3 regions of the Anaerostipes sp. Marseille-Q3525 genome follow, and region 1 is predicted to be linked to each of the others. Evidence: a T-box and tRNA genes for the amino acid it is inferred to sense, from the RefSeq annotation. Region 1 holds a T-box; the other regions hold tRNA genes.
The links. The T-box of region 1 lies ahead of thrS (threonine--tRNA ligase). A T-box ahead of a tRNA ligase gene usually reads a tRNA of that ligase, here a tRNA-Thr.
Positions count from the first base shown of each region.

Region 2: it has a tRNA-Thr gene. The T-box ahead of thrS (threonine--tRNA ligase) is inferred to sense a tRNA for this amino acid. The anticodon was not compared.
Region 3: it has a tRNA-Thr gene. The T-box ahead of thrS (threonine--tRNA ligase) is inferred to sense a tRNA for this amino acid. The anticodon was not compared.

Region 1 is NZ_JAGTTT010000031.1:11,723-19,762, forward strand. Features, by position in the region: gene KE503_RS12275 (heavy metal translocating P-type ATPase) at 1-880, opposite strand, end outside; gene KE503_RS12280 (metal-sensing transcriptional repressor) at 911-1,219, opposite strand; gene thrS (threonine--tRNA ligase) at 1,517-3,442, opposite strand; T-box leader at 3,560-3,783, opposite strand; gene KE503_RS12290 (glucosaminidase domain-containing protein) at 3,874-5,082, opposite strand; gene KE503_RS12295 (DNA-3-methyladenine glycosylase I) at 5,226-5,789, opposite strand; gene KE503_RS12300 (ATP-dependent nuclease) at 5,890-7,752, opposite strand; gene KE503_RS12305 (Nramp family divalent metal transporter) at 7,799-8,040, opposite strand, start outside.
Region 2 is NZ_JAGTTT010000001.1:39,435-47,474, reverse strand. Features, by position in the region: gene KE503_RS00225 (Gldg family protein) at 1-800, shown strand, start outside; gene KE503_RS00220 (DUF4340 domain-containing protein) at 810-1,691, shown strand; gene KE503_RS00215 (sodium-dependent transporter) at 1,961-3,328, opposite strand; gene KE503_RS00210 (glucose-6-phosphate isomerase) at 3,652-5,235, shown strand; gene KE503_RS00205 (M15 family metallopeptidase) at 5,397-5,567, shown strand; tRNA gene KE503_RS00200 (tRNA-Thr) at 5,653-5,725, opposite strand; gene KE503_RS00195 (HPr family phosphocarrier protein) at 5,753-6,016, opposite strand; gene whiA (DNA-binding protein WhiA) at 6,013-6,939, opposite strand; gene rapZ (RNase adapter RapZ) at 6,943-7,797, opposite strand; gene murB (UDP-N-acetylmuramate dehydrogenase) at 7,828-8,040, opposite strand, start outside.
Region 3 is NZ_JAGTTT010000014.1:27,630-35,669, forward strand. Features, by position in the region: gene cysS (cysteine--tRNA ligase) at 1-848, shown strand, start outside; gene KE503_RS08090 (Mini-ribonuclease 3) at 833-1,288, shown strand; gene rlmB (23S rRNA (guanosine(2251)-2'-O)-methyltransferase RlmB) at 1,278-2,018, shown strand; gene KE503_RS08100 (sigma-70 family RNA polymerase sigma factor) at 2,021-2,623, shown strand; tRNA gene KE503_RS08105 (tRNA-Thr) at 2,676-2,748, opposite strand; gene KE503_RS08110 (C39 family peptidase) at 2,820-4,139, shown strand; gene KE503_RS08115 (glycosyl hydrolase 53 family protein) at 4,198-7,305, shown strand; gene KE503_RS08120 (CidA/LrgA family protein) at 7,452-7,811, shown strand; gene KE503_RS08125 (LrgB family protein) at 7,804-8,040, shown strand, end outside.

The DNA of each region.
Region 1 (8,040 bases):
TACTTTCTCCTGTTAAGGCAGATTCATTTAACGCACTATTTCCTTCAATGATAATACCATCTACTGGTATATTCTCTCCTGGTTTTACAACAAAAATATCTCCTTGCTTTACCTGTTCGATCGCGACTTCCATTTCCTGTCCATTTCGGATCACAACAGCTGTCTTTGGTGCCAGTTTCATAAGGCTCTTTAAGGCATCTGTTGTTTTACCTTTTGATCTTGCTTCTAACATCTTTCCAACTGTGATCAGTGTTAAGATCATAGCAGCAGATTCAAAATAGAATTCATGCATATATTTCATGACTGCATCCATGTTTTGATGCATCTGTGCGTCCGTCATGGCAAATAGAATATACACACTGTATCCATAAGAAGCGGCTGAACCTAACGCTACCAGAGTATCCATGTTCGGTGCTTTATGGAATAAACTCTTAAATCCGCTGATAAAGAACTTCTGGTTGATTACCATGATGATCGTTGTAAATAACAGTTGGATCAGTCCCATTGCTACATGATTTCCTTCTAGAATCTTAGGAATAGGCCAGTTCCACATCATGTGTCCCATTGACAGATACATTAACGGGATTAAAAAGCACAGAGATGCGATCAGACGTTTTCTTAAGACAGGGGTTTCTCTGTCTTTTAATAAATCTTCATCTGAAAAACTGCTTTGTGTCTGTGTTCCCTTCTTCTTTGCTCCATATCCGGCATCTTCAACTGCTTTGATGATTGCAGATGGATCTGCGGTTCCTTCGACACCCATTGAGTTTGTCAACAGGCTTACAGAGCAGGATGTTACTCCCTCGACACTGGAAACCGCTTTCTCCACGCGTGCACTGCAAGCAGCACAGCTCATGCCAGTCACTTGATATTGCTCCATGGTTTCCCTTCCTTTCATTTTATTAAATTGTTATTTCATTAGTTTTTGTAAAACTTTTACTAACTCATCGATCGTTTCGTCTTTGCCTTCTCTGATATCTTCAGCTACGCAGGTTCTGATATGATTGGCAAGAAGGACTTTATTGAAACTGTTTAAAGCTGCATTGACTGCAGATACCTGAACTAAGATGTCCGTGCAATAAGTATCGTTCTCTACCATCTTTTTTATTCCTCGAACTTGTCCTTCAATACGGCTTAGACGATTAATAAGGTCTTTATATTCTTTATCTGAACGTTCCTTTATCTTGTGATGACAATAACATTCTTTTTTTTCTTCCATATAGTTTCCTCCTTTACGATTGGTATTATATACCCTGCCTAGGTATATTACAAGAGGTTTCTTTGAGAAAAAGTTGCAATTATATCACAAATCCTACTTGACAGCTTACAAACCGTGCAGAAAAATATGAAAATATTGATTGATACAAATAATGAAAGTAGACTTTATTGTAACTCGTAATATCAAGGATTTTATCGAAAGTAAAGTACCAGCTATGAAACCTGAGGAACTATTAGAACGAATATAAAGAAAAAAGGAGGTATTCCACAAATGTGGTACCTCCTTTTCATTTGATATCTAGTCTTCTTTCTCAACCTTACGGTTTTCTCTATTTGCGATTTCTTCTTTAATTCCAGCTAAGAAATCATCTAACTTCATCTGTCCTTCGTCACCTTTGAATCGGCTTCTTACAGATACAGCCTCGTTTTCTTCTTCTTTTCCACCAACAACTAACATATATGGAATCTTCTGAAGCTGTGCTTCACGGATCTTATATCCCATCTTCTCAGCTCTTGTATCGATGTCTGCACGGATTCCTGCTGCCTTTAATGTATCAAGTACTTTTGTGGCATAATCTAAATGCTTGTCAGAGATAGGAATCACTTCAACCTGCACTGGAGCTAACCATGTAGGGAAAGCACCTGCAAAATGTTCGATCAAGATACCAATGAAACGTTCGATAGATCCGAATGCAACACGATGGATCATGATTGGACGATGTTTCTCTCCATCAGCTCCTGTGTAATGAAGATCGAATCGTAATGGAAGCTGGAAGTCAAGCTGAATGGTTCCACACTGCCATGTTCTTCCGATAGAATCCTCTAAATGGAAGTCAATCTTAGGCCCGTAGAAAGCTCCATCCCCTTCATTAACTACATAATCAAGTCCAAGATCATCTAAGGCTGCACGAAGTGATTCTGTTGCAAGTTCCCAATCTTCGTCACTTCCCATACTATCATCTGGGCGTGTAGAAAGCTCTACATGATATTTAAATCCAAATAAGCTGTAAACCTGATCGATCAGTGCTGCAACACCTTTGATCTCATCTTTGATCTGATCTGGTGTCATAAAGATATGTGCATCATCCTGTGTAAAGCAGCGAACACGCATTAATCCATGTAACTGACCAGATTTTTCATGACGATGTACTAAACCTAACTCACCCATTCTTAATGGAAGATCTCTGTAAGAACGTGGTTCTGATTCATATACAAGAACTCCACCTGGACAGTTCATAGGTTTGATCGCGAAATCCTGATCATCGATTACTGTTGTATACATATTTTCTTTGTAATGATCCCAGTGTCCTGATGTTTCCCATAAATGACGACTTAACATAATAGGTGTTGAGATTTCAACATATCCAGCCTTCTGATGGATTTCACGCCAATAATCTAATAATGTATTTTTAAGCACCATACCTTTTGGAAGGAAGAATGGGAATCCAGGTCCTTCTTCTCTCATCATAAACAGACCAAGTTCTTTTCCAAGTTTACGATGATCACGTTTTTTTGCTTCTTCCATCATTGTAAGATATGCATCTAATTCTGCTTTCTTTGTGAATGCAGTACCATAGATTCTTGTAAGCATCTGGTTATGCTCATCTCCACGCCAGTAAGCACCTGCAATACTTGTAAGTTTGAATGCTTTCACTGGTTTTGTAGTCATTAAGTGAGGTCCTGCACAAAGATCAACGAATTCTCCCTGCTGATAAAAGCTGATCACAGAATCTTCTGGAAGATCTTCAATCAGTTCTACTTTATAAGGTTCGTTTCTTTCTTTCATAAATGCGATTGCTTCATCTCTAGGTTTTGTAAAACATGTAATCTCAAGATTCTCTTTGACGATCTTCTTCATTTCTTTTTCAATTTTTTCAAGATCATCCTGTGTAAATGGAGTATCTTTCTCCATATCATAGTAGAAACCATTGTCGATAGAAGGTCCGATCGCAAGTTTTGTTTCTGGGTACAGACGTTTGACTGCCTGAGCTAAAATATGAGATGCTGTATGACGGAATGCATGTTTTCCTTCATCAGAATCAAATGTTAAGATATTTAATTCGCAATCTTTGTCAATGACAGTTCTAAGATCAACAACTTCTCCATCAACCTCTCCTGCACAGGCAACTCTTGCCAGTCCTTCACTAATATCTTTTGCGATATCAATGACAGACATATTGTTTTCATACTCTTTTACAGATCCATCTTTTAATGTAATCTTCATCTTCTTGTTCATCCTTTCTTGATATATAACGTTTTATTTATTCCATTGTCAATCTATTATGAAGCTATTCATAGAAAATTGATCATGGAAATAAAAAATCCCATGGACTAATAAAATCCATGGGACGAGTTATCGCGGTTCCACCCTGGTTATCTGTTTCATACCATGTGATAATAAATTCCAGAAACAGATCACTTAATCGACAGTTAACGGTGTCAACCGAGCTGGTTTACAGCTACTCCGAGGTGGTCTTCCTTTGTTTCTCTGCTTAGGATACTCACAGCTTATGTATCCCTCTCTGTAAGCCTTTCACAAAGTACTCTTCTCATCAACGTTTTGTTATTATCTTTTCATTTCTTGTAAATTATAGCATTGTGTTATTATAAAATCAATGAAAAAATAAAATTTTTTGAAACTTTATTTTGAAAATATTATAATTGATTCATTAATTGATAAGCATCATTTACTACTGCTGCTGCCCATTCTCCGCCAACGCAATAATGTTTATTCACATCCTCAGCAGAAGTTCCTGCATAATAACTACCTCCCGCTGTAAGATATTTCTCATGTAAAGTCTTAGCTGTCGTTAGTAATCCTTCTTCTTTTGTAGCTTTGTTAATTCCCTTTGCACTGTCAGAAGTTACGCCATATCCAGTAAGATTATTATCCTCTCTTGCACGTCTGCTTGTTCCCAATGCACTTTCATGTGCTGCAATTCCCATTAAAAAGACAGCATTAACATGATATTTTTCTTCCGCTTTTACATAGGCTTTCGCATCTGCATAAAGAGCCGTTCCTTTTAACATCTGTTTGGCATCATCTACTGTAATATGACTTAATAAACTTACATTATTCGGATTAAAATATCTTGTCTGATTTTCCTTTGAAATATCTTTCTTTAACTGCTTGATCTTTTTATTGATAGTAACAATCTTTTGCTGCATTGGCTTTACTGGAAGAATCTTTTCATTTTTTAAATACTGATTCAGATTAAAATTATCGTTCTTATCGAGTAAAGTTTCAAAATCTGGATGATTAATTCCAAATACATACTTTCCTGCAATTGTTTTTAATTGTTTATCTCCAAACAAATCTGCAAGTTCATAAAGATCATCTCTCATAGCTTCATCTTTTTTGGATATTTTCATTGCAGGAGTTATCTCCTGACCAAATAATGCAATTTCCGCTTTTGAATTTGCTGTGTATTTCTCATAAAATGTTTTGAGCGTTTCTTCTTTTTGGGCTTCAAGCTTCATCTGTTTGAAAATCTTAGCTTTTTCTTTTCTTAATTTTGCAATTTTTGCCTGCTTGGAAGAGATTCGACGTTCCATCGCCTGTGTACTGCTTTTGCTAATTACCTGAGTCGGCATTGGAACTACTTTTTCTTCATTGTCTGATTTCTTACCATTCTTATCTTTGGAAATTTTCTTCTTTGTTATTTTCGCTTTCTTTTTTCTAGATGTCTTCTTTTTTTCTGTTTTCGTTGTGGATTGTGTTGACATTTCTGTTGTTGTTTCTGTCTTCACTGTAGATTCCATTTCCTGTTGCGCTTTTGCTACTTGTGTATCATCTGCGTTAACTGGTATTACAGACATCGTCATAATTGCACACATAAATGCTGTCATAACCCTGCGTCTCATAATTGTTCCTCCTTATGTCTCTGCATTCTGCTTATGATACTTTCTATATTCTAATACTCAAATTTTCTCTGGTAATTTTTACCTTACTCCTTTTTTTATAAAAATTCAAGTACGCTTTCACGTACTTGCTATAAAATACTGTATTATGATTTTTCCTTCCATAAAAAGCAGTCTTTTTCATGGGAATAGATTACTCCAACTGCTTGAAGATAAGAATAGATGATCGTTGTTCCAACAAATTTCATTCCTCGTGTTTTTAAATCTTTTGATATCTTATCGGACAATTCTGAAGAGGTTTTTCCTGTTTCATAGATGACTTTGTGATCTGTAAATTGCCATAAATATTCTGAAAAACTTTTATATTCCTTTTGGATCTTAAGGAAAATCTGTGCGTTTGTAACTGCTGCTGCTATCTTTCTCTGATTTCTTATGATTCTTTCATTTTGTTTTAATTCTGCTTGTTTCTTTTCATCATATGTACTAACTTTATGTACATCAAAACCATCAAATGCTTCTCTAAATGCTTCTCGTTTATTTAGTACACATTCCCATGATAATCCTGCCTGAAAGGATTCTAAGATCAACATTTCAAATAACTTATGGTCATCATGGACAGGCATTCCCCACTCTTTATCATGATATTCAATATATGCTTGACTCTTCGGATTTGTCCAACAACATCTCTTTTTCCCATCTTTATATTTCATAAAAACTTTCTCCATGTATTCAATATTTTTTTCATATCTAGTCTATTATAATTGAAAATAAACTGCCAAGTTCGAATTTATCCCATACTTTCTTTTTATTTTACTTATCTTTTTGTTTCGTCTTACTTTGAAAATAGATAAATGAATCTGCTGCATCAAGGATATCAGAAAATTCCTTTCTTGGTGCGACCTCAATATATTTTTTTAATAATTCTTTTTCTTCTTTTTTGTATTTTCCATAAAATATATCAAACAAATTATGTCCACGAACGTATGTTCTGATTGCTTCCATATGTTCTTTCATATCCTGAGAAGATACAAAATCACGTCCCATAATCTGTATTAAATGAATCCCACTCTTGATCCTATGCAAGTATTCTCTCCATTTATCATATAAAATCTCATAAAAAGTATCTTCGGATTCTACAATCCCAAGCTTCGTCATGATCTTGGGATTTAAAAAGTAATTTTCAAAAGAATAATATTTTAAGATCAATACGTTTTTTCTTGTTACTTTAGGCAAATGATCGACATCGATAAGATTACGTTCATCATAATATTTACAAAGCTGCCTGCCAAGCATATCACGATCTTTCCCATCACTGTCACGAATCATTAAAAAGCGGTCTTTCATATATACCTGATTCATATATTTTAAATTGGCATAGGTTTTGATATTGGTACAACTGTTTGTCGTAAGGATTGCTACTCGATTTAATCTTCCATCTTCATCATAAATTTCTGAATAATAATGATTTAATAACAGCGGTAATCTGTATTTATCTTGCTTTCCTTCTACAATAAAAACGAAATCAACATTCATAAGATCAGATGCATTATATCCAAGATCATCGAGAACCGAACTAATGTTCGTTTTCTTTTTCGCAACTGAATAAGAATCTTCATCTAAAATAATCTGACATAGTTGTTTGCTGCTAAAATTTGCTAATAAATGTGGAGAATGTGTCGTAAAGATCACTTGATTCTTCTGTGCCAGCCGATATAGAATCTCACTGGCTGTCTTTTGTAGCTGTGGATGCAAAAACATTTCTGGTTCTTCTACCATAATGATCGATGGCAGACTGTTTTCATCCATCACATAAGCCTCCAGAAGAGAAAGCATATAAATGCTTTTCATTCCACGCCCAAGACGATCTACAGAAATCGATGTATCACGTTCTTTGTTATAAGCTTCTGCATTGATCTGAAGCATCTGATCTACATCATAATTCATAGAAAAAATGATATCTTCAAAACCACCATTTTTATGGAAACTTTCATTAATACGTTTCTCGAACTGATCGATATTCATCTCATATAGTTTATACTCAAACAGTTTTGCTGCTTCAAATGCATTTAGTTCCTGCGGGGTTTTCTGATTAATCAGGCCGATACATTGAAAACAATGTGTACACGGTTTGACTGAATCAAACATACAACAATTGGTACGCATGATCTTAAGCAGATTATCTTCCTGCAACATAAAAAGATCATCCTGAATCTGTTTTAAATTACGATTTGTTCCAATAAAATAAATCGTTGGGAAAATCTCTCTGATATATTTATTATGTTTCTTTTTTCCATCGTAAAAGCGTTGTTTACCTTCTTTATTAGCGATAAACGTAAATGTAATCTCTTCATTTTGATATGATGGAAGTTTGCTTTCAAAATCATTTTTCCAAAGATCGTATTTCTTATACTGACTTACTATGCCATTTTTATGAAAAATATGAAGATCTTCTTCTGTGAGCGATAATGTAAATCTAATCTCTATATTTTGCATAGTTTCGTTAAAATCATCCTCAGAAATTTCATAAGATCCTTCTACTGCACGCAATGCATGAAGAATGGATGACTTTCCAGTGTTATTCTTTCCAACAAGGATCAGAGCATTCTGGATATCTGATATTTCCATATGCCGGATTGATTTAAAGTTTTTGATTGATAAATATTTAATTTCCATACGATGCTCCTTTCTTTTGTGCTTTTTATTATCTCATTTTTTATGCTTAAAATCCAGTCGCAAACAAACAGATATTCAAAAATGTTACGATCAGCGCAATGGTAAACAATATGATTTTTAATCGTTTCGAATTTGCATATTTTCCCATAACCTTTTTCGAAGATGTCAGATAAATCTGCGTAAAAATCGTGATTGGAAGTTGAATTGCTAAAAACATTTGAGAATAGATCAGTCCATCAAATGGAGATTTGATCAGCAAAATGATCAGTACTGCTGGTACCATTGTGA
Region 2 (8,040 bases), on a different contig from region 1:
TTTCCACAAGTGATCTTCTTTTAATGACTGCAACATCCATCCCTGATGACTGCGATGTCCTGATCATCGATGGACCTACAAGTGATTTTACAAAAGATGAAATCAAATTATTATCTTCTTATTTAAAAAAGGGTGGAAAAGTTGTTACATTACTAGCCCAGACAGATAAGAGTATGAAAAACTTTTACGGCTTATTAAAAGATTATGGTCTAAATGTAGAAAGCGGTTATATTGCAGATACCGAACGTTCTTATCAGGGAAATTATTACTACCTTGTTCCAAACCTTTCTGTAAGCGGTGATATGGCATCTGGTATTACATCAAACTCTGTTATGATGGTCAACTCCAAAGGTATGACACAGAGTACGCCAACAAGAGATTCCATTTCTACAGAAGCTTTCATGACAACTTCAAGCAATGGATATGCTGTCACAGATAAGAAACAGGCACAGGGAACTTATGTCCTTGGTGCGACTGCAACGGAATCTGTAAAAGTCAAAAATAGCAAAGGAAAGAAAGTTACAAAGGAAAGTCGCCTAACTGTTTACGGAAGCAACATGCTGATCGATTCACAGGTCACAAGTTCTTTCTCTTCTTTAGAGAATCTTACTTTATTCACAAACTCTGTAACTGCAAGTTTAGATAATGCCGACAATGTTTCAATCTCTCCAAAGAGTCTTGAAGTAACTTACAACACGATTGCCCACCCAGGTCCATTCAGCATCCTTGTTGTCTTCGTAATCCCACTTGCACTGATCATTGGTGGATTTGTTGTATGGTTTAAACGCAGACGCCGCTAGGAGGTTTTTATGAAGCAGAAAAAAACATTACAAATTTTACTTCTCGTATTTGCAGGACTTCTAGTCCTGTATGCGGGAATCAGTTTCTACAAGAAAAATAAATCTTCCAAAGAAGATTCCGATCAAACACTGATCACAAATTTAAAAAGTTTGACTTCCATTTCTTATAACAACAATGGAGAAACTCTTTCCTTTGAAAAAGGCAGAAACAAATGGTATTACAGCAAAAACAAAAAATACCCGATCACACAATCCTCTCTCGAAAGCCTCGCTTCCACCTTCCAGAAAGTTGAAGCTGTCAGAGAACTTAAAAATGCAGATGCTCTAAAAGATTACGGACTTGATAAGCCAACTTACACTGTAAGGGTAAAAGATAAGTCTGGAAAATCCGTTATTTATTATATCGGAAACGCAACCGGTGAAAACTATTATATTACTTATGGAGATAAATCAAAAATCTATACAGTATCTTCTGATATTGCTTCAGGTTTATCTTCCTCTTTAGACGATCTGATCACAACTGACACTTTCCCTACGCTAAGTACAGGGAACTTAAAGAAAGTACTGATCACTAAAAATGGGAAAACAACTACTTATACAAGCAAGAAGAAAAACCTCGATGGAATTGCTGGAGGATTAGGAGTCTTTACTTTCGGAGACTGCCAGAATTATTATGCAAGCCAGAGTGACTTAAAGAAATATGGTCTAGATTCTGATTCTCGAATAACTGTGGATATTACTTATAAGGATACGGATACTAAGAAGACGAAGAATATTGTACTTTATATTGGTAAGAAGGATTCTGATGAGAAAAATTATTATGTGCAGTTGAAGGGATCACATATGGTTTATTTGAGTGATAAGGATGTCGTTAAAAATATCCTTAATTAAGTTTTGATTTGCGATTGTAGTCTTTCGTGTATGTTAAAGGGGATTGACTGATAATTTTTGTATTCGTTATCAGAAAATCAAAAAGACTTAAGAACACCGATTGGATGAGATGTTTGACATCCCCTTAAATTTTCAATCTTGTGAATTGTCCACACTATAGACTTCTGGTATATGATGAAAAATAAATAAGCAAAATTCCACCGCATCGCGTTCAGTTGCTTATTTATTTTTTATCATATACTCGAAATCTACAGTTGGCCAATTACAAATTAAAATTTTTCAATATACCCCTGCACAAAAATAAACAAAACAATCAAAGGCAGAATATAAGTAATATAAATCTTCGGCCACTTTGGAAACTTAATCCCCTTTCCTTCATTAGCCTCTTTCATAAAGTTATCCCATCCCCATCCATATCGAGATACACAGAATAACAGATAAACTAATGATCCAAGTGGCAGGATATTATTGCTTACAATAAAGTCTTCTAAATCCTGAATCGTTGTTCCTACTCCTAATGGCTGGATAAAGCTCCATACGTTAAATCCTAATGCACATGGCAGGGATAATAATGTGATCACTACTGCATTAAGTGCGATGGATTTCTTAAGGCTCCATCCCCATAAATCTTGTGCAAAGGACAGAATGTTCTGGAATACTGCTATTATCGTTGATAATGCAGCAAAACTCATGAACAGGAAGAACATAGCTCCCCAGATTCTGCTTCCTGGCATTTCATTGAATACGTTTGGCAGCGTGATGAATACAAGGTTTGGGCCGCTTCCTGGGTTTACTCCGAATGCGAAACAGGCTGGGAAGATTACTAATCCAGCCATTAATGCAACTAATGTATCAAGAATGGCTACGCTGATCGCTTCTCCTGTCAATCTGCGACTTTTGTCGATGTAACTTCCAAAAATTGCGATCGCTCCGATTCCTAAACTTAATGTGAAAAATGCCTGTCCCATGGCTGCTGATACCACTGTCATAACACCTTGTTTCTTTACTGCTGCAAAGTCTGGGATCAGATAAAATTTAAGTCCTGCGGATGCTCCATCTAATGTTACGCTTCTTACGATCAAAATCAGAATCACTACAAACAGACATGACATCATAGCTGTTGTAATCTTCTCTACTCCATTTTGAAGTCCTAGTGAACATACCAAGAATCCTAATGTGGTAGCAACTAACATCCAAAAGATCAATGTCTTTGGATCAGCTAACATATTTCCAAAGATATTTTCTATCTGCTGTGGGGTTTTATTTACAAAATCACCTTTTAACATCTTAAAGAAATAACTGATCATCCATCCGGCTACAGTTGTGTAAAACATCATCAGTACATAGTTACCTGCCATACCAAAATAGCTGTACCAGTGCCATTTACTTCCGGCTGGTTCTAATTTCTGAAATGATGTTGCAATACTTCTCTGACTGGCTCTTCCGACTGCATATTCCATGACCATGATCGGTAATCCTAAAATGATCAGGAAAAATAAATAGATCAGTACGAATGCAGCCCCACCATACTGTCCTGTAATAAATGGAAATCTCCATACGTTTCCAAGCCCGATCGCACATCCGGCTGAAATCAGGAGAAATCCGATTCTTGATGAAAATTTTTCTCTATTTTCCAAGCTACTTTCCTCATTTCTATAATATAATTTTGGGATATCACAGAATTTTATTGTATCATAGCTTGTTTTATTTTGGAACCAGATTTTTTGTATACATTTCTGTTAACAACACCGAAGGAGAAGGTTCTGAATTCATCGCTCTCTTCGTTTTGCAGTAGATCAAGAAAGTTTTTAAACTTTTGATTTTACCCCAATTTCCATTGCTTTTACAATATTTTTTCTGTATAATTATTTTATGATATTTGTGCGTGCAGATACCCATTTGTATCTGCACTTCCTTATATTACCAATTATATTTATATGGACTTAAGGAGGATTTATTTATGGTAACATGGAACAACCTTGATACTTTGAAATCTTATGACAAACTTAAAGAACTCAAAGGTCATGTAGACATCAAAGAAGCTATGGCAGGTGAAAACGGAGCAAAACGTGTCGCTGAATACACAGTACCTATGGCTTCTGGATTAAATTTTAACTACGCTGCAAAACAGGTAGACGATGAAGTACTTAACGTATTAGCTGAATTAGCTGAAGAACAGCAGTTAGTTGACAAATTTGAAGAATTATATAATGGAGCTGTGATCAACACTGGAGAACAGCGTCTGGTTCTTCATCATTTAGCACGTAGACAGCTTGGTAAAGATGTCATTGTTGATGGTGTCAACAAACGTGATTTCTATGTTGAACAGCAGAAGAAAGCAGCTGACTTTGCAAACAAAGTACATGCTGGTGAGATTACAAACGAAGCTGGTGAAAAGTTCACTACAGTTGTACAGATCGGTATCGGTGGTAGTGATCTAGGACCTCGTGCTTTATATATTGCTCTTGAGAATTGGGCTAAGACAAATGGATTTGATAAAATGGAAGCTAAATTCATCAGTAATGTTGACCCTGATGATGCAGCTGCTGTTTTAAATTCTATTGATGTTTCTCGTTCTTTATTTATCGTTGTATCTAAATCAGGAACAACTTTAGAGACATTAACAAACGAGGCTTTCGTTAAAGATGCTTTAGTAAAAGCTGGATTAAATCCTTCTAAGCATATGTTAACTGCAACAAGTGAGACTTCTCCTTTAGCTAAGAGTGATGATTATCTTGAAGCATTCTTCATGGATGACTTTATCGGTGGACGTTACTCTTCTGTTTCCGCTGTAGGTGGAGTAATCCTTTCTCTTGCATTTGGACCAGAAATCTTCGCAAGAATCCTTAATGGTATGGCTGATGAAGACAAACTTGCTACAAACAAAAACATCAAAGAAAACCCTGACTTATTAGATGCCTTGATCGGTGTTTATGAAAGAAACGTACAGGGATATCCTGAAACAGCGGTATTACCATACTCTCAGGCATTAAGCCGTTTCCCTGCACATTTACAGCAGTGTGACATGGAATCCAATGGTAAATCTGTTAACCGTTTTGGTGAACGTGTAAACTATGTAACAGGACCTATCATTTTTGGTGAACCTGGTACAAACGGACAGCATTCTTTCTATCAGTTATTACATCAGGGAACTGATATCGTTCCTTTACAGTTTGTTGGATTCAAAGACAGCCAGATTGGTACAGATGTTGTAATCGAAGGAAGTACAAGCCAGAAGAAATTATGTGCAAACGTTGCAGCTCAGATCGTTGCATTTGCTTGTGGTAAAGATGATGAAAACAAGAACAAGAACTTCGAAGGTGGTCGTCCATCAAGTATTATCATCGGAGATCAGTTAACTCCTGAATCTCTTGGATCTCTCTTAGCTCATTTTGAGAATAAGATCATGTTCCAGGGATTCGTATGGAATGTAAACAGCTTCGACCAGGAAGGTGTACAGCTTGGTAAATTACTTGCAAAACGTGTGCTTGCACATGATACAGATGGTGCTTTGAAAGCTTATAGTGATTTATTTGAAATCTAATAGATATTATCTAACTTTATAATGCAGAAGATGCACACAGCTGATATTTCTCATGCTGTGTGCTTTTTCTTATGCTATAATACTCATGTGTTGATATTTTATCTTCACCTGCATCTTCTTATACAAACGAATATACTGCAAAGGGTGTGCCTTACTATTATATGATCGATAATGGACATATCCTGGCAGGTTCTTTTTGGAAACCTAATAAAAACCGTTATTCTATTCCTTTAAACTGCCAGCTTGTAAAGATTCTTCAAAAATACGGATTTGAACGTGGACTCTGGGAATCCAGAAAAGACTATATGCATTTTTCATATTTTGGAACTTAATATTTTAGGATTTAAGTGATAAAAGATAAGTTTTCAACAAAAAAAGAACTGACGCACTTGTCAGTTCTTTTTATATTATATAAAAAGCCGAAAACCGGACTTGAACCGGCGACCCCTTCATTACGAGTGAAGTGCTCTACCAACTGAGCTATTTCGGCGTATATAAAAGCACAGATATGCTGAATCTATGCTCCTTTTGTAAGATAACCTTCAATCTTGCTGACTGCTTCTTCCTCATCTGCTCCGTCAGCTACGACTGTCAAATCTTCTAAACGATCTAAGTCTAACCCTAGACTCATCATTCCCATCATACTTTTTACATTGACTTGCTTATTCCCTGTCTCGAATAAAATCTTGCTCTCAAACTGGCTTGCCATCTGTACAAGAAAAGCTATTGGTCTATCTTCTTCTCTTAAGGCTACTTCCACTTTGACATTCTTTGAAATCATTCCTGTCCTCCCAATCTCATCTCTTCCGCAATCCGTCCAATCTTCTTCAATCGGTGATTCACACCTGACTTACCGACTGGCGGTTCTAGCATATCTCCAAGTTCTTTTAGTGTAGCTTCCGGGTGTTCCAGACGTAATCTTGCAATATCCTGCAACCCTTGATCTAAAAAACGGAGGCCTTTGTGCTTATCAATATATTCAATATCTTCCACCTGTTTGACTGCGGCAGAAACCGTCTTATTAATATTCGCTGTTTCGCAATTGACACGACGGTTTACTTTATTACGCATATCTTTCAGGATTCTAACATTCTCAAGTTCCATCAAGGCAATGTGTGCTTCCATAATATTCAACACATCTACGATCTTTGATCCTTCTTTCATGTATACTACATAGTATTTCTTACGCAAAACAATTTTAGCATCTAAATCAAAAAAATTCAAGACTTCTTTTAACTGTTCTGCGGTCTGCTCATCTGTAGAGACGACTTCAAAGTGATAATTCTTCTCAGGATCACTCATGGAACCGGCTGCTTGAAAAGCTCCTCGAATATATGCCCGCTTACAACATGTGTTTTGTAAAACCAACCCAAATTCCCGTAGGTCTAAAAGTTTCACTGTTTTCAATATTAAAACACAATCATTATGCTTGTCAACACTTATCGTATAATTTCGACTTCTTTTTAGAAATTCGTTGCGCCCGACATCAATCTTTGCATGAATATCAAACACTTCTTTTAAAAGTGTATAAAAACGTTTTGCAGCAGATACTGTCTCTGTCTGAATCTGTATCGTATAATTATCTGGTTCAAGACCGATATCTCCGCCAAATTTCAAAAAGCCGGCAATTTCCGCAATCTTGCAATGTCTGGCACTCGTTTCATTTCTTGATAATTCTTCTTTTATATTACTTGAAAATGACATTTGCTACCTCATAATATCTCTATGCTCAACTTTAACAGAATATGGCAGACGTTTTAATTTTTCTGCCAACTTATTTGTAATCGTAACAGATCGGTGTTTTCCACCTGTACATCCAATCCCAATAACAAGATTATACTTGCCTTCCTTGATATAATTTGGAATCAGAAATTCCATCATATCGTTTAATTTTTCAAGAAATTCTACTGATTCCTGATGTTCCATCACAAAATCCTGAATTGCTTTGTCATTTCCAGTGAGTGGTCGAAGTTCCAGATCGTAATATGGATTCGGAAGAAATCGTACATCAAAAACCAAATCCACATCTGCTGGAATTCCGTATTTGAACCCAAAAGAAACAACTGCAATCTGGAATCGTTCCCCTTCTTCACCTTCAACAAAAATATGATTAATCTCCTCTTTTAATTCTTTTGTGAGAAGCTGACTTGTGTCGATAACATAATCCGCTTTCTCCTGTAAAAATTTCATGATCTCACGTTCTTTTGCGATTCCATCTTCGACTCTTCCATCTCTTGATAATGGATGATTTCTTCTTGTCTCTTTATATCTTTTTAATAAAATACGATTGCTTGCATTTAGATAGAGAATCTCATATTTAATCCCTGCTTCTTTGATTTCTTTTAATTTCTGCTCTAATTCGCCGATTCCTTCTCCGTTACGGATATCAATCCCAAGTGCAGCATTTTCTATCTTGGCAGTCTTATCTAATAACATTTCTGCAAATTTATCAAGCAATGCCACTGGAAGATTATCAACACAAAAATATCCAACATCTTCTAACATCTTTAACGCACTGCTTTTTCCTGCTCCCGACATTCCTGTTACAATTACAAATCTCATCTTCGCTGCTCCTTCTTAGAATCTTCTTATCTAGAACCTTCCAACTCGTTTTACTTCCGGTTCCATCGTAACTCCAAACTGTTCTTTTACTTTATCTGCTACATCACTGATCAACTGCATAACATCTGCTGCTGTGGCGTTTCCACGATTGATCACGAAACCACTGTGTTTCTCTGATACCTGGGCATCTCCAACCTGATATCCCTTTAATCCAGCATCCTGAATCAGTTTTCCTGCAAAATA
Region 3 (8,040 bases), on a different contig from region 1:
AACCAAAGAAAGAGGGAGAAATCGCATGGGATTCTCCATGGGGAGAAGGAAGACCAGGATGGCATATTGAGTGTTCCGAGATGTCAAAGAAATACATTGGAGATACGATCGATATCCATGCAGGTGGAGAAGACTTGATCTTCCCTCATCATGAAAATGAGATCGCACAAAGTGAAGCATGCAACGATGAGAAGTTTGCAAATTACTGGATGCATAATGGATTTTTAAATATTAATAATAAGAAGATGTCCAAATCCGCAGGAAACTTTTTTACAGTCCGTGAGATTGGAGAAAAATATCCATTACAGGTGATCCGTTTCTTTATGTTAAGTGCACATTACAGAACACCATTAAATTTCAGTGATACATTAGTAGAAAGCGCTAAAACTGGATTAGATCGTATCTTAACAGCAATTGATCTGTGCAGAGAGATGGCGGCGAAAGAAGAAACAGGATCACTAAGTGATGCAGAAAAAGAACATTTTGCAAAGGTAGAAGCACTTGTAAAGAAATTTGAAGATGCGATGGAAGATGACTTTAACACAGCTGATGCCGTTTCTGCAATCTTTGAGATCGTACGTGAATCAAACTCAACGGTAAAAGATTTCAGTGCGGATTACGCAAAGAAAGTCTTAAAAGTTTTAGAAGATCTATGTGGAGTTCTTGGAATTGAGACAACAAAAGAAGAAGAAATCTTAGATGAAGAGATTGAGAAATTGATCGAAGAACGTCAGGCAGCAAGAAAGAACAAAGATTTTGCAAGAGCTGATGAGATCAGAGATCAGTTATTAGAACAGGGTATCGTATTAAAAGATACAAGAGAAGGTGTAAAATGGAGCAGAGCTTAGTTAATAAGATCAAAGAAGGATTGTCTCTTGAAGGATTAGATCCAAAAAGTTACTCGCCATTATCTCTTGCTTATATCGGAGATGCAATCTATGAGATCGTAATTCGAACGATCGTTATGTCTGCTGGAAATATGAGTGTTAATAAATATCATAAAAAATCAAGCAGTATGGTAAAAGCTTCTGCGCAAAAAGAAGTGTTTGAAAAGATAGAGCCATTTTTGACAGACGAGGAGATGGCAGTTTACAAACGCGGGAGAAATTCAAAATCAGGTTCTGTGGCGAAGAATGCATCTATGATGGATTATAGAAAAGCAACAGGAGTAGAAGCGTTAGTCGGATATTTATATTTGGCAGGAGATATGGACCGCATCATCGAATTGATCGGGATCGGTTTTGATTTAAATAAGAAAAAAGAAATAGGAGAAAAACATGAATCATAAAGAAGATCTGATCGCGGGGCGTAATGCCGTGATCGAGGCTTTGAGAGCAAAGAAACCAATTGATAAGATTTTTGTACTGGACGGATGCCAAGATGGACCAATCCGCACGATCGTAAGAGAGGCAAAGAAAACAGACGCGATTCTTAAATTTGTAGACAAAGAGCGTCTAAACCAGTTGACAAATGAGCATCATCAGGGTGTTGTAGCAATTGTAGCAGCATATGAATATGGAACAATAGATGACCTATTTAAGAGAGCAGAAGAAAAGGGAGAAGATCCTTTCTTTATCTTACTTGATGGAATTGAAGATCCACATAATCTTGGTGCGATCATTCGTACAGCAAATCTTGCAGGAGCGCACGGAGTGATCATTCCAAAACATCGTGCTGTTGGAATCACACCAACTGTAGCAAAGACGTCAGCAGGAGCGATCAATTATACTCCGGTAGTGAAAGTTACAAATATTGGAAAAGCAATGGATGAGTTAAAAGAACGCGGTATGTGGTTTGCATGTGCAGATATGGATGGAGAAGTGATCTATCGACAGAATCTGACAGGATCCATCGGTCTTGTGATTGGAAACGAAGGAAGCGGTGTTAGTCGACTTGTAAAAGAAAAATGTGACTTTATTTCATCAATTCCGATGAAAGGAGATATTGATTCTCTGAATGCATCAGTAGCAGCCGGAGTTCTGGCATTTGAAGTTGTAAGACAACGACTGGGAAAATAATAATGAATGAATTAAGAACAATTTCTGATGAGGAATTGCTAAGACAGATCCATGGTGGCAGTGATGACGCCATGGAGTGTCTATTAGAGAAATATCGGGATATGGTAAGAAAAGAGGCGAGGAAATTTTTCCTTGCAGGTGGGGATGAAGAAGATCTGATACAGGAAGGTATGATCGGACTTTTTAAGGCGATCACATCTTATCAGGAAGGGAAAAGTACTTCATTTTCGACATTTGCATATTTGTGTGTGCATAGACAGATCTATACAACGATCACAGCATTTAATAGAAAAAAACATATTCCATTGAATACGTCGATTTCTTTGTTTGAATATAAAGATCAAGGGAATGAGTTTGCACTTGATGAAATCTTAGAGAATCCTGATGAGACACCAGAGGAGAGTTTGCTTCGAAAAGAAGAGATTAAAGATTATTATCAAAAGATCAATCAGAAATTAAGTAAATTTGAAAAACAGGTTATGTATTACTATCTGAATGGGGATAATTATACAGTGATCGCAAAGAAGCTTGGGAAAACTGATAAATCAATTGATAATGCGATTCAAAGAATTCGAAAAAAGATTAAAAGTGATGAAAGAAAATAGTTGATACAATGAAAAATGGCTTAAAACATAAGTTTTAAGCCAATCTTGTATAAGCTGCTGACGGGAGTTGAACCCGTGACCTCCTCACTACCAATGAGGTGCGCTACCTCCTGTGCCACAGCAGCAGAACCGATTAATAATTTATCATGAAAATGAAACACTGTCAATAGAATTCATAAAATAAAGGGAAAATCAGATGATAAAGTGGTATAAGGGAAAAAAGAGATGGATCAGTATGATTTTGTGTCTTATCATTTGTATGCAGACAACGATAAAGATACAGGCAGCTGCGCCAGGATATTTTGATAATCCGCAGACGATTTATAACGAATTTAAAGGAAAAATCGTTGATATATCATATGAGAAACAATATGCATTTTTGAAAAATAAAATGAATGTGTATGAGAATTCTTCAGGTTCTAAAAAAATTGCATCTGCACCGAAATATTCAGGGATTATTGTTGTAAGCAAAGCATCCGGATATTTACAGGTTATTTATGAGAAAAAGAAAGGATATGGCATCGGATGGATTGAAAAAAGTAGGTATCATAAAGAAGCGATTGCTTACAATGGAAGCGAAAAACAATTGATTGGAAATGGAAAGTATTGGGTACAGAATAAAAAAACAAAAGAAGGTATAGACATAACAATTACATTTTCAGGAAACCAGCAGTATAAATTCCAGACAGAAGATAAATATTTGAAATCTCAGGATACGAACTGGGAACTGGTAAGAGAATATGATCATTTATATATAAAAAATGTGAAAGAAGATAAATATCTTTCCATAGATCAGGATGGAAACCTTGTGTTAGTGAAACATGGAGATATAAAAAATAACTTCCAAAAAACAGATAAAGAGGCGGGAAATGAGACAATGCAGTGGCAGTTTATTCGCCTTCAGAATAAAAATGTGACACCATATAGAAACTTTATGCAGTTTGATCCGGCATGGGCAAGAAAAGATTATGGAAATGTTTCAGACTACAGCGGGAAAATGGCGGCAGCAGGATGTGGAGTTGTAGCGATTACCAATGCAGTTTATGCATTAAATGGACAGTTTGTAGATCCTATGCTCTTTGCAGATTTTGCAGTAAAAAAACATTACAGGATCATAGGTTCAGGAACACAGGATGGGGTCTTTAAAGGAGCAGCCAAAGAATTCGGAGAGGCCTATGGATTTTCTTATGTAAAAACAAGTTACAGTCTCTCTGAAGTCAGAGACTATCTGCAGAAAGGATATGTTGCGATTTCACATGTACCAGGTCATTATGTGACGATCGCAGATTTTAATCCGAAAACGAAAAAATATCTGGTGCTAGATTCACATCCGATTAAAAGCAGACCGACAAGTTCTTTTGGAAACTGGTTTAAAAGAGAAAGAGTCCAAAGAGGGGGACTTACTTCTTCAGCATTTTACATTTATGGGACAAGAGTCCGCACAACAGAGATTGACCGGGTGAAAAATATACAGTTCCAGAAAGAGTTATTTAACTTTATGATGTTGTTACGATAAGAATGTGTTATAATGATAAGGTATAAAGATTAAATGAAGAAAAGGAGAGTAGAATTTTATGAGGAAAATGAAACAACTGCTGGCCGCAGGACTTATGATGTCCATGATTGCAGCAACAAGTGCTGGAACTTCAGTATTTGCATCCACACCAGAAGTGGTGGAAACAAATGAGTCCACAAAAACAGAAAGCAGCAAAGAGACAGCTCAAAAAGTAATGGACCAGTATCAAAAGATTGAGGGAATTGATAGTGAAAAGACAATTTTGGGTGCTGATTTTTCACATTACCAGCAAAATGTTGGATGGAACAAGGTATGGAAAGATTATAAAGGAAATGCCGTTAACAATCTCTTTTCGTATGTAAAAACACAGGGAATCAATACAATCTCTGTTAAGATCGCAGTGAATCCAGGAAAAGATAATAAATACCTGTCTCTGGAGAATGCCGAGAAAACATTAAAAGAGGCAAAAAAGGCAGGGTTAAGGACGAATGCAGTGTTGCTTTATTCAGATGAAATGACATATGCCAATACACAGAATCTTCCAGACGGCTGGACATCAGATGATGCAGGTGAGAAAGCCATTGCTTATACACAAGCTACGTTAAAAGCTTTAGACGATGATGATGCACTTCCTGACATTGTGACGGTTGGAAATGAAGTGAATTATAATTTCCTTGGAATCAGCGGTAATGATGGGTTTGTGCAGATGGGAAAGATCACACAAGAGATTAAGAAAGATTATAAAGATATAAAAACAGCTGTAAGTATTTCAATGCCGAATGATCCATCAGATATTAAATGGGTACAAAACCAGTTAAATGGAGATTGGAATAATATTTCATACGATTATCTTGGTGTGAATGTATATCCAGATGAGAATACCAATACGAATATTGAAAAATTACGTAAAGAATTCGAAAATAATCAGGCAGATGCAGGAGTGAATAAAGATGCACAACTGATTGTTTCAAATGTGAAATATCCAAGAAATGATGATGAAGCGAAAACAAGTGTGTATACACAGACAAAGAATATCTATGATCTGCTGACAGCTACGATTGATGACAAGAATAAAGGTGGAATCATCTATGATGAGGGAGAAGTTGTTGATGGTTGGAATTCATTTTTTGATAATGGACAGGCAGCAATGTCTCTTTCAATTTTTGCATATGCACAAGGAAAAGGAGACGATACAAATGTAAGTGTTGATCCATGGATCTATGGAGGAGAATCTGGATTAAAGGATCAGAAAGTTACGATCAAAAAAGTCACAGGTATGTCAGAAAATGCAATGAGAGGAATGGATATCTCATCATATGAGGCACTAAAGAATGCAGGTGTCAAATACTATGATAATGATGGAAATGAAGAATCTTTATTGAAGGTTTTGCATGACAATGGAGTGAATTATATAAGAATCCGTATTTGGAATGACCCATTTAATAAGGATGGCGAAACTTATGGCGGCGGTGGAAATGATGTCAAAACCGGACTTAAGATTGCCAAAGAAGCAACAAAATACGATATGAAGATTTTATTAGATTTCCATTATTCTGATTTTTGGACAGATCCATCTGTGCAGTTACTTCCAAAAGCATGGAAAGCCGACGAGAATGATGAGACAAAGATGTGCGATAACATTTATCAGTTTACAAAAGAAACAATTCAGAAGTTTAAAGAAGCAGGTGCAGATGTTGGAATGGCACAGGTTGGAAATGAATTGACGAATGGTGGTTTTGGAATTTATTTAAACAGAGATGCTGGAAAAACATACGATGCAGTATGGGGAGATAAAAAGAAATCAACAAAGATCAATACATATTTGAAAGCTGGAATTAAGGCAGTAAGAGAAACTTTGCCTGAAAGTTTAGTAGCATTACATCTCGAAACACCAAATGTTAAAAAATATCAGGATATTATGAATACATGGAAGCGTGATAAGGTAGATTATGATGTGTTAGGATCTTCCTATTATCCATTCTGGTCAACTTGGGCAAAAGCAAATACACCAGAAACTTTATCTAAAGTCCAGGATTTAGCTGCATCTTATGGTAAACTATTTGCAGTATTGGAAACAGGCTGGGCAAATAGTTTAAAAGATGCAGATGGAACAGGAAACACGATTGGAGAGAGTGCCAATACAAGTGCTTATTCTGTGAGTCCACAAGGACAGGTAGATGAATTGACAGACCTTTATAAAACAGTGATGTCAAAAGGAAATGGTTTAGGTGCATTTTATTGGGAAGGTGCATGGATTCCTGTAAGAGCAGGACAGACCTATTGGAAATATAACAAAGAGCAGGCAGACAAATATGGAACAGGCTGGGCATCTGCTGGTGCGAAAGATTACTTTGTAGCACAGAAACTCTATTATAATGGACAGCCGGCATGGGGTGGCTGCAGCTGGGATAATATAACGTTGTTTGATTTTAACGGACATCCGCTTCAATCACTTAGATTTTACAAAGATTCTGTATCCAAAGGTGCAGAACAGATCGTAGCAATTAACATTTGTGATAAAAACGGAAAACAGATTGCTGTAACACAGTATGTAAAAGTTGAAGTAGGTAAGACAAAAACAGTTACATTGCCGAAAGTTGCAGGATATGCACCAGATAAAGATTCTTATAAGCTGACAATAAAAGGAACAAAAGAAGGAATTGCACAGCAGAAAGTCACATACAAGAAATTACCACAAGGTGTTGCGATCAATTACAATTACCGTGTGAAAGTTACAAGCAAGAAATACAAAGTTTATAGTAATTTTAGCTGGAAAAAAACCAAAGTAAATCCATACAAAAAAACGTATGTAGCTAAATATAAATATTCACATCAGAATGGATCTACATATTTAGAATTATATACAAAGGCAGGAAAATTTGTCGGATATATCAATCAGAAAGCTGTAAAACGTTTAGGATATGCCACACAGCCAGAACAAGGTAAAGCATATAAATATGGAAAACGTGTAAAGATTACAAAGAAAAATTATAAATTATATAAGAACTTTTCATGGAAGACATCAAAGACAAAAGTTTATAAGAAAACATATACAGCAAAATATAGATATAAACATGAAAATGGATATAAGTATTTATCTTTATATACAAAATCAGGAAAGTTTGTTGGATATATCAATTCGAAAGCAGCAAAAATTATAAAATAACAAAGTGAAAAAAATAGAATCCTGTAAGTGCAGGATTCTATTTTTTTCAAGTATTTATTTCAAGCAAAGTATTGACATTAAAAGTTGGTAGTACCATAATATTGTATACACAAGAGAAGACTTAATATGAAAAACTGGAGGATTGTATGAAATTTCTTAGACAATTTATGATTATTTTGCTTCTCTCTTTTTTGGGAGAAGTGCTTAAGATGTTCATACCATTGCCAATACCGGCAAGTGTGTATGGACTTGTGTTGATGCTTGTATGTTTGATGACTGGCGTTTTAAAAACAAGTCAGGTCAAGGATGCAGCTTTTTTTCTGATTGAAATTATGCCGGTCATGTTTATCCCAGCAGCGGCTGGTCTGATTGATTCATGGGGAGTTTTAAGACCCTTGATAGTACCAATCATGATCATTACGGTAGTGATCACGGTATTTGTTATGGCAGTTACAGGAAGAGTTGCACAAATGATAGCACAAAAGAGAGGAATCAAAAATGAATGAAGTGTTCAGACAATCAATGTTTGTAGGAGTAACGATCAGTTTGATCGCATATGAGATTGGATTATTTTTAAAGAAGAAATTTGGCTTGGCAGTTTTGAATCCATTGCTTGTATCTATTATTATTGTGATCATTGCATTAAAAGGATTAGGAATCAGCTATGAAGTATACAATGCAAGTGCAAAGTACATATCTTATCTGCTGACACCGGCAACAGTGTGCCTGGCAGTT